2 regions of the Pseudoduganella sp. GW821-FHT05F09 genome follow, and region 1 is predicted to be linked to the other one. Evidence: predicted binding sites of a transcription regulator. Region 1 holds the regulator's gene; the other holds the start of a gene.
What was found. Region 1 encodes FliA, which starts transcription of late flagellar genes. Its sites were predicted from a motif close to CTAAAGTTTNNNNNNNNNNNGCCGNTA; they were not measured.
Positions count from the first base shown of each region.

Region 2: the regulator FliA is predicted to act here: its motif matches at 4,644-4,670, upstream of AC07S4_RS28470 (SPM autocatalytic domain-containing protein).

Region 1 is NZ_JBWKSD010000013.1:89,536-95,717, reverse strand. It holds gene flhF (flagellar biosynthesis GTPase FlhF) at 1-1,180, shown strand, start outside; gene AC07S4_RS29305 (MinD/ParA family ATP-binding protein) at 1,173-1,997, shown strand; gene AC07S4_RS29300 (RNA polymerase sigma factor FliA) at 2,014-2,745, shown strand; gene AC07S4_RS29295 (flagellar motor protein) at 2,727-3,476, shown strand; gene motD (flagellar motor protein MotD) at 3,478-4,254, shown strand; gene AC07S4_RS29285 (hypothetical protein) at 4,261-5,862, opposite strand; gene AC07S4_RS29280 (flagella synthesis protein FlgN) at 5,952-6,182, opposite strand, start outside.
Region 2 is NZ_JBWKSD010000012.1:23,215-29,396, forward strand. It holds gene ssb (single-stranded DNA-binding protein) at 1-189, shown strand, start outside; gene AC07S4_RS28445 (hypothetical protein) at 349-681, shown strand; gene AC07S4_RS28450 (ATP-binding protein) at 717-2,030, opposite strand; gene AC07S4_RS28455 (response regulator) at 2,030-2,770, opposite strand; gene AC07S4_RS28460 (cytochrome c biogenesis CcdA family protein) at 2,928-3,659, shown strand; gene AC07S4_RS28465 (thioredoxin family protein) at 3,661-4,182, shown strand; gene AC07S4_RS28470 (SPM autocatalytic domain-containing protein) at 4,795-6,182, shown strand, end outside.

The sequences.
Region 1 (6,182 bases):
CGCCCCGGCCGCGCCAGCCGCCGCACCCGCCCCGCGCCCCGCGCCCCGCACCGCCGCACCGGAAGCAGCCGTGCGCCAGCCGACGCCGCGTGCCCCCGCAGCGCCAGCGCCCGTCGCCGCGCCGTCGCTGGACATGGACCGCATCAGCGCCATGGTGGCCGACGCCGTCGCCAGCGCCAAGGCCAACGCGGCCGCCGAGATGAGCGGCATGATGAGCGAAATCCGCGCCATGCGCGGCATGATGGAAACCCAGCTGGCGGAAATCTCCTGGGGCTCGGCCCAGCAGCGCGAGCCGCAAAAGGCCGCCGTGCTGCGTGAAATGCTGGCGGCCGGTTTCTCGGCCAGCCTGGCGCGCTACCTGATAGAAAAACTGCCGGCCGGCCGCGACGCCGCCGACAGCCTGCGCTGGATCAAGACCGTGCTGACCCGCAACCTGTCGGCCATCGCCAACGAAGACGCGCTGATCGAGCAGGGCGGCGTGTTCGCCCTGGTCGGCCCGACCGGCGTCGGCAAGACCACCAGCACCGCCAAGCTGGCCGCGCGCTGCGTGATGCGCCACGGCCCGGACAAGCTGGCCCTGATCACCACCGACGCCTACCGTATCGGCGCCCACGAACAGCTGCGCATCTACGGCAAGATCCTGGGCGTGATGGTGCATTCGGTGAAGGACGAGGCCGACCTGCGCATCGCCCTGAAAGAACTGAAGAACAAGCACACCGTGCTGATCGACACCGTCGGCGTGAGCCAGCGCGACCACATGGTGGCCGAGCAGGTCGCCATGCTGCAAGGCACCGGCGCCAACGTCCAGCGCCTGCTGTGCCTGAACGCCACCTCGACCCAGGAAACCCTGAACGAAGTGGTGCGCGCCTACCAGGGCAGCGGCCTGGCCGGCTGCATCATGACCAAGCTGGACGAAGCGGCCTCGATCGGCAATGTGCTGGACGTGGTGATACGCCAGAAACTGAATATGTTCTACGTCTCGAGCGGCCAGCGGGTGCCGGAAGACCTGCACCTGGCCGACCCGGCCGCGCTGGTCGAGCGCGCCTTCCGCCTGAAGCAGGGCGCCGCCGCCGGCCAGTACGCCGATCACGAACTGCCGCTGGTGATGTCGGCCGCCGGCGCCTTCGGCGGCCATGTCGCCGGCCTGGAGCACGCACTGCGCGAGGTGCGCCTTGGCTAACTTCGACTTCGACCAGGCCGAGGGCCTGCGCCGCATGCTGGCGGGGCCGCAGCCGCGCATCGTCACCTTCCTCTCCGCCACGCCGCAGGACGACAAGGGCGCCATGCTGGTCAACCTGGGCGCCTCGCTGGCGCGCGCCGGCAACGACGTGCTGCTGGTCGACGCCTGCGCCAGCGCGCACGGCGTGGCCTCCCGCCTGGGCGTGGACAGCGGCGCCAGCCTGCTGGACGTGGCGCGCCAGGAATGCGGCCTGAACCAGGTAATCCACCAGGTGCCGCAAGGCTTCGGTGTGGTATCGATGACACGCGGCGTGGCCCGCTCCGGCCCCGACGAAACGCGCCGCCTGGCCAAGGCCTTCGACGTGCTGGCCAAGCAGACCGGCCTGATGATAGTCGATGGCGAGTTCGACGGCGAGGCGTTTCCGGTGCCGGTGATGGCCAGTTCCGACATCGTGGTGCAGGTCTCGAACAGCGCCACTTCGATCAAAAACGCCTACAGCATGATCAAGCGCCTGAACCACGAACTGGGCCGGCGGCCCTTCGGCATCGTGGTAACGGGCGCATCCGAGGCCGAAGCCAAGGTGGTTTACGATAATATGGCGCAAGCGGCGAGCCGATACCTGGCTGTCACCCTGGTTTCGATGGGGTCGGTGCCGGCTGACGAGTACTTGCAGCGCGCGGCGCGCCTGGGGCGGGCGGTGGTCGACGCCTTTCCTCTGGCCGGTGCGTCGGTCGCGTTCCGGCAACTGGCAGGACGTCTGGCGCTGGCCGGCGCGCCTCAATTCCGCACGGGGAGTAGCAACCATTTTAGCGTCTGAGAAAAATTAGAACGATATGTACACGGCCAAAGGGAAAGCGGACAAGAACTCGCTGCTGACGGAGCATATGCCGCTGGTCAAGCGGCTGGCCCACCACATGAAGGCCAAATTGCCACCCAGCGTGGAAGTCGATGATCTGGTGCAGGCCGGCATGATAGGCCTGCTCGACGCCATCAACCGCTATGAGGAAACCCACGGCGCCCAGTTTGAAACCTATGCCGTGATGCGCATCCGCGGCGCCATGCTCGACGAGCTGCGCAATAGCGACTGGATGCCGCGCAGCATGCGCCAGGACATGCGCAAGATCGAAACCGCCATGGCCACCTTGCAGCAGCGCCTGGGCCGTCCGCCCAGCGAGTCGGAAGTGGCCAAGTCGCTCAAGCTGTCGCTGGCCGACTACCAGGAAATGCTGTCCGAAGGCGGCGGCCACCAGCTGATCTATTACGAAGACTTCCGCGACGACGACGGCGGCGAAAGCTTCCTCGACCGCTACCACAGCGACGAGGACGCCGACCCGCTGCGCGCGCTGCTCGACACCGACTTCCGCCAGGCCGTGATCGACGCCATCGACGCCTTGCCGCCGCGCGAGAAGATGCTGATGGGCTTGTACTACGAAGAAGAACTGAACTTGAAGGAAATCGGCGCCGTCATGGGCGTCTCCGAATCACGCGTATCGCAGCTGCATACGCAAGCGGTGGCGCGTCTGCGCGCCTCGTTAAGGGAGCAGGCATGGACTGGGCCAGCATAGCAGGACTGATACTGGGCGTGGCCGGCGTGCTGATCGGCCAGGGCATGGAGGGTGGCAAGCTGAGCTCGCTGCTGCAGCCGGCCGCCTTCGCCATCGTGGTGATCGGCACGCTGGGCGCGGTGCTGCTGCAGACCAAGCCGGCCACCTTTGTGCGCGGGCTGCGCATGGCGCGCTGGATCGTGGCGCCGCCGCCGGACACGCGCGTCGCGCTGGCGCGCGAAATCGGCGCCTGGAACACCACCGCCAAGCGCGACGGCATGCTGTCGCTGGAGCGCTATATGCTCGCCTCGAAGGACAAATTCAACGCCAAGGGCCTGCGCCTGATAGTCGACGGCATCCATCCGGACAAGCTGCGCAACCTGCTCGACACCGAAATCACCGCCTACGAAACGGCCGAGCGCCAGGCCGTGCGGATCTGGGAATCGGCGGCCGGCTACTCGCCCACCATCGGCATCCTGGGCGCGGTGCTGGGCCTGATCCAGGTGATGGAGAACCTGGCCGACCCCAGCAAGCTGGGCGCCGGCATCGCGATCGCCTTCGTGTCCACCATCTACGGCGTGGGCCTGGCCAATCTGCTGTTCTACCCGATAGCCAACAAGCTCAAGGTCATCGTCACCCAGCATGTGCACCAGCAGGAGATCGCCGCCGCCGTGTTCTACGACATCGCGACGGGCGACCACAGCCGCGTGATCGACGAACGCATCGCCACCCTGCTGCGCGAGTACGACTGAGATGCAGCGCCGCGCCCGCAGGAAGTTCGACGACGAGCCGGAGAACCACGAGCGCTGGCTGATCTCCTACGCCGACTTCATCACCCTGCTGTTCGCCTTCTTCGTGGTGATGTATTCGATCGCCGCCGTCAACACCGGCAAGTACAAGATTTTCTCGGACGCGCTGGGCGACGCCTTCGGCGGCCAGGGGGCGGCCAAGCCCATCAACACACAGGTGCAGAACCTGCCCATCCCCAATCCCGCGCTGCGCCGGCGCACCGAGCTGCTGCGCAAGGAAAAAGAGCAGATGACCAAGCTGGCGCAGGACCTGCTGTCCACGCTGGCGCCGCTGGTCAAGGAAGGCAAGGTGCGGGTCACGCAGAACAGCCGCGGCGTCAGCGTGGAGATCAACGCCAGCGTGCTGTTCGATCCGGGCGCGGCCCTGCTGACGTCCGAATCGCGCGAAGCGCTGCAGGCCGTGGCGGTGCTGCTGAAGGCGGACCCGCACGCGGTGCAGGTCGAGGGCCACACCGACAACGTCCCCATCCGCAACACCAATTTCCCGTCCAACTGGGAGCTGTCGGCCGCGCGCGCGGGCGCCGTGGTGCGGCTGTTCATCGATTCCGGCGTGGCGCCGGCGCGGCTCACGGCGGTCGGCCACGCCGACAACTACCCGGTGGCGCCCAACGCGCAAGCGGACGGCCGCGCCCGCAACCGCCGCGTGGCGGTGACCATCCTGTCCGGCATCCCCGACCCGTCCACCGAAGTACCCACCGCTCCGCCCCCCCCAGCTCCGTAGGGCGGGTTAGCGGCGTGCCGCGTAACCCGCCATGCGCCGCCGCCAGTGCCAGCCGACGCCGGCCCCCACCACGCCCAGCAGCAGCCCGCCCACCGGCGCAGGCACCGGCAAGGAACTGTCGTCGGCCGAGGCCGGCCCGGTGCGCAGCTCGGCCGGGAAGGGGCGCGGCGGCGCCGGCACGATCTGCCATTGCGCCTCATCCTGCGGCGCGCGCGCCATGAATTCATCGATGGAAAACACGGGCGCCGAGCCAAAAGCGCGGCTGGACGGCACCTGCGGAATGCGCACCAGCACCAGCGCTTCCACGTCTGCCTGCAACTGCTGCTCATAAGCGCTCAGCGCGCGGCCGGGCGCCGGGCCGCCGAGCAGCTTGAGCAGGTCCTGGCCCAGCGCCGCGAAGGCCACGGCCGGGTAGAGCCGGGTCTGCTCCTCGGTAAAGTAGCCGTAGGCCTTGTGGCCGCTGGCCAGGCTGAGGTCCTTGGCGGCCTTGTAGCCGTAGGCGCCGATGGCCTTGATGCGGCTGGTCGGCCCCTGTCCGGGCACCTGCCAGCCCAGCGCCCTGAACGCGTCCATGCTGATGCCGGCGCAGTTGGCCGAGGCGTGGCGGTAGCTGAATTCGTGCCGGTAGAAGCGGCGGAAGCGGTCCTGCATGCTGCGCTGGTAGGCTTGCGCGGTGCGCGCGTCGCGCAGCACCGCCACCAGCATGGTCGACGGCCGGTAGTACTGCTGGCCGCTGTTCAGGTCCATCAGGTAGTTGTCCATGGGGACCATCGACGCAATGATGCCTTTTTCGCTGTAGCTGTCCAGATTGTAGAAGTTGTTCACCATCCAGTCGGCCCATTCGCCATGCCGGCCCAGGCGGCCGGTGGCGACCGCGAAGTGGCCGCCGTAGGCTTCGTCGTCGTCGCCCTGGGCGCCGTTCAGCATCAGGGCCAGCACGGCCTTGCCGCCCCAGTCGCGGGCGGCGGGCCGGCGTTCCCAGATCAGGCGCGTGGCGTAGGGGCTGCGCGCGCCGCCGTTTTCCTGGCGCACAAAGGCGCTTAGCGTGTCGCCAGCGGCGGCCAGGGGCTGCGGCCGCATGCTGGCCGCGTCGATGACATAGTCCAGCGGCCAGATGGTGCGCGCTTCGAAGCTGGGCTGGCCGGCCTGAGCGCGCAGCGTGCCGCGCACGCGGACTGCGCGCCGGCGGAAGAAATCCAGCGTGGCGGCGTTGAAATAGGAGCGGTTGGACGCGATTTTGGGCGCCAGCTGCATGGCCAGCGGCGCCGCGCCGGGCGCCTGCAGGGCCTGGCCGGACGGCGCCAGCGTGGCTTGCGGCACCAGGTGCGGCGCACCCAGCCAGACCAGGTCGGGCAAGGCGGGCAAGGCTGTGGAGGCCGGCTGGCGCGGCACGGCCAGGCCCTCCTGCTGGAAGTACCACAAGGCCTGCCGGGGCGCGCAGCCGCCGCAGCGCCCGTCGCCGTAGCGGAACTGGCTGGCGTCGTACAAGCCGAGGCGTTCGCCGCCCTCGAGCGCGGCTTTTACGGGAGCGGGCTGCGCCGCTGCGGGTAATACGGCGGCAAACTGGAGCGCAAGTGCGCCGGCGGCAATGGCGTGGTGTGTGTGCATGGAGGCATTATGCAAGAATTTGCATAAAATGCATCAACGCAACTAATGAGTATCAATGATGGTTGATTTGCATCAACCGCTGAGCGCTTTTAGCCGGCCAGGAAGCCGCGCCGGGGCGAGGAGGAGGTGGGCTGGCCGCTGGGGCCGTAGAAATTGCCCTGGGCCTGGGGACGCAGCGCTTGCAGCGCGCCTTGCGTGTGGCTCAGGTGTTTGCTGATGAGGGTGCCGTTCAGGCGGTTCAGTTCTTTGGCTTCGCGGGTCAGTTCCAGCACCTGCTGCCAGAGCGGGGCGGCAGTGGCGTCGCCGCTGGCGGCCAGCCA
Region 2 (6,182 bases), on a different contig from region 1:
ATGCAAATGCTGGGCGGCCGTCAAGGCATGGGTGACGGCGGCGGCATGGACGACGGCGGCGGCTACGAAGCCCCGGCCCCGCGCCAGGCCCCGGCTCCGCGTCCTGCGCCGGCTCCTGCGCCAGCTCCGCGTCCGGCCCCGCGCCCGGCGCCGAACTTCTCGGATATGGACGACGACATTCCGTTCTAAGCCGCATCCCGGAGCAAGTTGCAGATAAGGCCCCGTAACTCATTGCAGTTGCGGGGCTTTTTTACGTCTGAAGCATGCGCGAACTCAGTGATCAGTTCAACGTCTCCAAGCCGACGATGTCGGCGCATTTTGCCGTGCTGAAGGAGGCGGACCTGGTGCATGCGGGCCCTTGCGCTAGTCGCCACCGCCGCCCGCAAGCTGGGCTATATCGACGCCGATACGGTGACCAGGCTGGTCATCGGCAGCAACGGACTGATGATGGCCTGGTATGGCAACCGTATGCCCAAAGCCTTTGTCCCCAGCGCGGTGGCGCGCCGCGTGGTCCGGCTTGGCGGCTGGTCCACGGTGCTGAGCGGGCTGGCCTATGCCGGATTGTGGGCGTTTGCTCCCATCCAGGTGGCGGTCTGGGCGGGATGCGCCGTCGTCGCGGCGGGGATAGCGGCGACATTCGGGTATTGCCTCTTACTGCGTTCCAGGACGAAAACCGCCTGACTTGGGTTTGCCCCCCCGGGAGGCAGGCGGCAGCTTCAGGGTGTTCTCAGCACCAGCCGCGCTTCCAGGCCGCCGCCGGGGCGGGGATGTAGGGTCAGCGTGGCGTCCATGGCTTGGGCCAACTGGCGCGCGATCGCCAGGCCCAGGCCGGTGCCGCCCGTGCCCCGGTTGCGCGAGGTTTCCAGCCGCACAAAGGGCTCGAACACCGCTTCCAGCGATTCTTCCGGAATGCCGGGGCCGCGGTCGAGCACGGACACCGTTAGCGCACCGGGCTGCGCCGCCACCACGATCTCGGCCGCGCCGCCGAACTTGAGGGCGTTGTCGGTCAGGTTGCCCAGCACGCGGCGCAGCGCCTGCGGGCGCGCCATCAGCGCGCCGCCGGCCTTGCCTTGCAGGCTGACCTCGTGGCCGCCGTCGCGGTAGTCGGCCAGCATGCTGTCGAGCAGGGCGTCCGGATCGATGCGCAGCGGCGTTTCGGCCGCGCCGTGCAGCGTGCGCGCATAGGCCACGCCTTCCTTGACCAGGGTTTCCATCTCCTGCAGGTCCTGCTGCAGCTTGGCGTGCTGCGGCGTGTCGTCGTCCATCATGTCCACCCGCAGGCGCATGCGCGTGATCGGGGTCTGCAGGTCGTGCGAGATGGCGGCCAGGATCTGCAGGCGCTCGGTCATATAGCCGGCGATGCGGTCCTGCATGGCGTTGAAGGCGCGCGCCGCGCGCGCCACCTCGGACGGGCCGTCTTCGGCCAGGCGCCCGGCCTTCAGGTCCGGTCCCAGCGCGTCGGCCGCCTGGGCCAGCTGGTGCAGCGGCCGCGTGGCCTGGCGCACCGCGTACCAGCAGCAGGCCGCCAGCAGCGCCAGCTGCAGCGCCAGCAGCAAGGGCAGCCAGCGCGACAGGGGGATGCCGTGCATGGGGGTGATGTCTATGGTCAGCGGCGCGCCGTCGCTCAGGCGCAGATGCACTTGCAGCCGTTCGCGCTCGCCGGGCACGGCGTTGGCCGTCAGTTCATAGCTGGTGCCGATGCCGTCGGCGATCGAGGCCGCCACCCGGGCCGACAGCGTGGCGTCCGGCGCCACGCCGGCCACGCCGGGCTCCAGCATGAAGTGGTAGCTGCGGCGGGCCAGCCGGGGCAGCCAGGCGGGCCGCTCGGCGGCGGGCAGGCGGTCCAGCAGGGCCACCGAACTGGCCACTTCGCGCTCGATATAGCCCATCATCACATTCATGGTGGCCTGGTTGCGCTCCGTCATGGTGAGCCAGAAGGAGGTGGCGTTGGCCGCCGCCAGGCCGATGAACAGGATCAGCGCCAGGCGCGCGAACAGCGAGCGCGGCCAGCGCAGCGGGCCGGCAGCCATCAGTCGCGCCCTTCCAGCACCGTCACGGCGGACGAGAACACATAGCCTTCGCTGCGCAGCGTCTTGATATAGCGCGGCTCGCGCGCCACGTCCTTCAGCGTCTGGCGCAAGCGGCTCACCAGCAGGTCGATGGAGCGGTCGAAGGCGTCGGCCTGGCGGCCCTGGGTCAGGTTCAGCAGCTGGTCGCGCGTGAGCACCCGCTGCGGGTGGTCCAGGAAGACGCGCAGCAGCCGGTACTCGGCGCCGCTGAGCGCGACCATCGTGCCGTCGGCGTCCAGCAGGTGGCGCGCCACCGTGTCCAGCTTCCAGTCGCCGAAGCCCAGCATGTGGGCCGCTTCGGTCACCTGCATATTCTTGGGCAGCATGCGCGCGCGGCGCAGCACGGCGCGGATGCGTGCCAGCAGCTCGCGCGAGGCGAAGGGCTTGGCCAGGTAGTCGTCGGCGCCCATCTCCAGGCCGACGATGCGGTCGGCCTCCTCGGCCAGCGCGGTCAGCATCAGCACCGGCACCGTGCGGTGCTTGCCGGCGCGCAGCTCGCGGCACAGCAGCAGGCCGTCCTCGCCGGGCAGCATCAGGTCCAGCACAATCAGGTCCGGCTCGCCCTGTTCCAGCACGGCGCGCATCTGGCGTCCGTTGGCGGCCAGCGAAACGCGCATGCCGTTCTTTTCAAGGTAGGCCGCCAGCAGTTCGCGGATGCCTCGGTCGTCATCGACGATCAGTACGTGGTCGTTAGTATCCATGCAGCCATGATACCCCAGCGCATTTGCATGTTTGTATCCCCGTGTATCCCCTCGGCCGGCGTACACACTACATTGCAGCGCCGCCGCGCGGCGGACACAAGCGGGATACCTGGGCGCGGTCCAATAGCGTTTTCTATCCTGTCAGGCGGAGCGCCCCATGCACAATCTGCTCGAAACGCTGCTGGCCCTGCTGGCCGGCGTCTTCACCATCGCCTCGCCGTGCGTGCTGCCGGTGATGCCCATCCTGTTGGGCAGCGCCGCCGGCGGCGCCGGCCAGCCAGCCGGACCGGCACGCCGCCGGCCGCTGTACATCATCGCCGGCTTCATTCTCACGTTCGCCTCTTTTGCCATGTTGCTGGGCGCGGTGTCGTCCGTGGTGCAGGCGGCGCAGGAGGCGCTGCGCAATGCCGCCATTGCGCTGCTGGCGCTGTCCGGCCTGCTGCGCCTGTGGCCACGGCCCTACGACTGGCTGGTGGCCGGGGTGCAGCGGGCGCTGCCGGGCATGGGCGGCGGCCTTGGTGCGGCCGGCGCGCGCGGCGGCAGCCTGGGCGGCTTCGTGCTGGGCATGTCGCTGGGCGCGGTGTGGACGCCGTGCGCCGGCCCCGTGCTGGCCTCCATCCTGGCGCTGGTGGTGCGGGCCCAGGACCTGGGCTGGTCGGCGCTGCTGATCACGCTGTACGCCGCCGGCGCCGCCATTCCCATGCTGGCCATCCTGTATGGCGGCCAGTACGCCGGCGCGCGGGTGCGCGTGGTGGCGCGCCATGCCGGGCGCCTGCAGCAGGTGTTCGGCGTGCTCGTGATCGCCACCGCCTTCGCTATATATATGCAGTACGACATCCTGGCCTATTCCAGCCTGGCTGCCTTCTTTCCCTCCCTGAAAGGACTTTAATATGTTTTTGACACGCACAGCAGCGGCGGCCGCCGCCCTGGCCCTGGCCTCCGGCCTGGCCGCCGCCGGTCCGCTGAAGAACCCGGCCGCCGCGCCGGAGTTCGCCGGCATCGAGAAATGGCTGAACAGCGAGCCGCTCACCGTGCAGCAGCTGCGCGGCAAAGTGGTGCTGGTGGATTTCTGGACCTACACTTGCATTAATTGCATCAACGTGCTGCCGCACGTGAAGTCCTGGCACGAGAAGTACAAGGACCAGGGCCTGGTGGTGGTCGGGGTGCACACGCCCGAGTTTCCCTTCGAGCGCAGCACCACCAATGTGCAGACCGCCATCAAGCGCTTCGATATCCGCTATCCGGTGGCGCAGGACAACCGCTACGCCACCTGGAGCGCCTATCGCAACCAGTACTGGCCGGCGTTGTATTTGATCGACCGCAGCGGCAAGGTGGTCTACACCCACTTCGGCGAAGGGCAGTACGGCCAGACCGAGGCGGCGATCCAGGCGCTGCTGGCGCAAAAAGGCTGAACAGGCAAGCTTGCCTGTGTTCAGGACAAGCCCGGCCGCTGCGCCGGGCTTTTTTTCGTCCCGCAGTTCGTGAATTGATAGCAAGAAATCAGCTTGTTTGCCAGATAGGCATCCTCCTTGCCGCCCTAGAATAAAGCTTGTGTGCTTGTCTTTTCACTATGGAAAAGTTGTCGTTTACTCGAGTTGTTTGATGGCGACAGGAAATTAAATAAGTGCTGCGTGGCAAGTAAATCCGCTATACTTGCCGGTAATGTCTATGTGCCGCCTGCACTTCCGGTGGCATCACAGAAGGGAAGTAGCAGCCTCCCTATGAAATTGCCCCAAGTTAACAAGTTTACTTAATGAAAGCACCGTTGCGGTCGCTTTGTAACGAAGCGTAGTTTTGCGTTGCGGTGTTGCGCCAGTTCGATGACGGCTGATAAAAGTTGACCAGTAAGTAATATTCTTGTCACTTTTGTTTACTAAAGTTAACCGAACTGTTGACGTTAAGAATGAAAAGCGCGCCCTTTTGTAGGGCGCTGTGCCACAGATTAGCGATTGGAGCCCGGGAACAGCCCACCGGCTCCAGTTCGTGTCCAGTCAGATTCGAGTAGTGCCCCAAGGAGAATGGAAATGAGTATCGTAACCAGCTTGTCCACAGACCAAATTGCCTCACTTTCGACCGCGCAGATTGCGGGTCTGGCGACAGCTGATATCGCTGGCCTTTCCTCAGACCAGTTCCGGGCACTGACCACCGACCAGATGGGCGTGTTCACCAGCGCCCAGATCCCGTCGTTCACCACCAGCCAGCTGGCTGGCGCGCTGACCACGGACCAGACCGTTGCGCTGACCTCCGCGCAATTCGCCTCCATGACCAGCGGCCAGGTTGCCGCCCTGTCGACCGACGCGGTGAAAGCCATCGAGTCCAGCGACATCGCCGCGCTGAAGACCGCCTCCATTGCTGCACTGAAAACGAATCAAGTCGCCGTGCTGGGCTCCGACCAGATCGGCGCGCTGACCAGCGGCCAAGCCGCCGCGCTGACCACCAACGCGATCGCCGCCGGCCTGACGACTGACCAGATCGTCGCACTGGGCACCAACCACACCGCCGTGCTGAGCTCGGCCCAGGTTGCCGCCTTCAGCACCGACGGCATCGCCGCCCTGCAGACTGAAGACCTGGCCGCCCTGCGCACCGTCGCCATCGCCGGCCTGAAGTCCAACCAGCTGGCTGCGCTGACCACCGACCAGGTCGTAGGTCTGGGCACCAACCAGGTTGCAGCGCTGACCAGCGCGCAAGCTGGCGCGCTGACCACCGACGGCATCAAGGCCATGGAAACCAGTGACCTGGCCGCCCTGAAATCGTCCGCCCTCGCCGGCCTGAACACTGCCCAGATCGCTGCGCTGACCACCGACCAGATCGGCGCCATGACGACCGGCCAGTTTGCCGCCCTGAGCGTCACCCAGATCGGTTCCGGCCTGACCACCGACCAGGTCGTCGCGATGAACTCGGCGCAGATCGGCGTGCTGAGCACCGCCCAAGTCGCCGCCTTCACCACCGACGCCATCAAAGCCATTGAAACCAATGACCTGGCCGGCCTGAAGTCGAGCGTGATCGCCGCACTGAAAACCAACCAGATCGCCGCCCTGACCACCGACCAGGTAAGCAACCTGTCGAGCAGCCAGGTTGCCGCGCTGACCACCACCGCCATCGCCACCGCGCTGAGCACCGACCAGGTGGTCGCCCTGAACAGCGCGCAAGCCGCTGCCCTGAACTCGAGCCAGGTTGCCGCCTTCACCACCGACGGCATCGCCGCGTTGCAGACCGAAGACCTGGCCGCACTGAAAACCTCCGCCATCGCCGGCCTGCGCACCGCCCAAGTGGCCGCGCTGACCACCGACCAGGTAGTTGGCCTGGGCACCAACCAGGTTGCCGCGCTGACCAGCGCCCAAGCTGGCGCGCTGACCACCGACGGCATCAAGGCCATGGAGACCAACGACCTGGCCGTGCTGAAGTCGGCTGC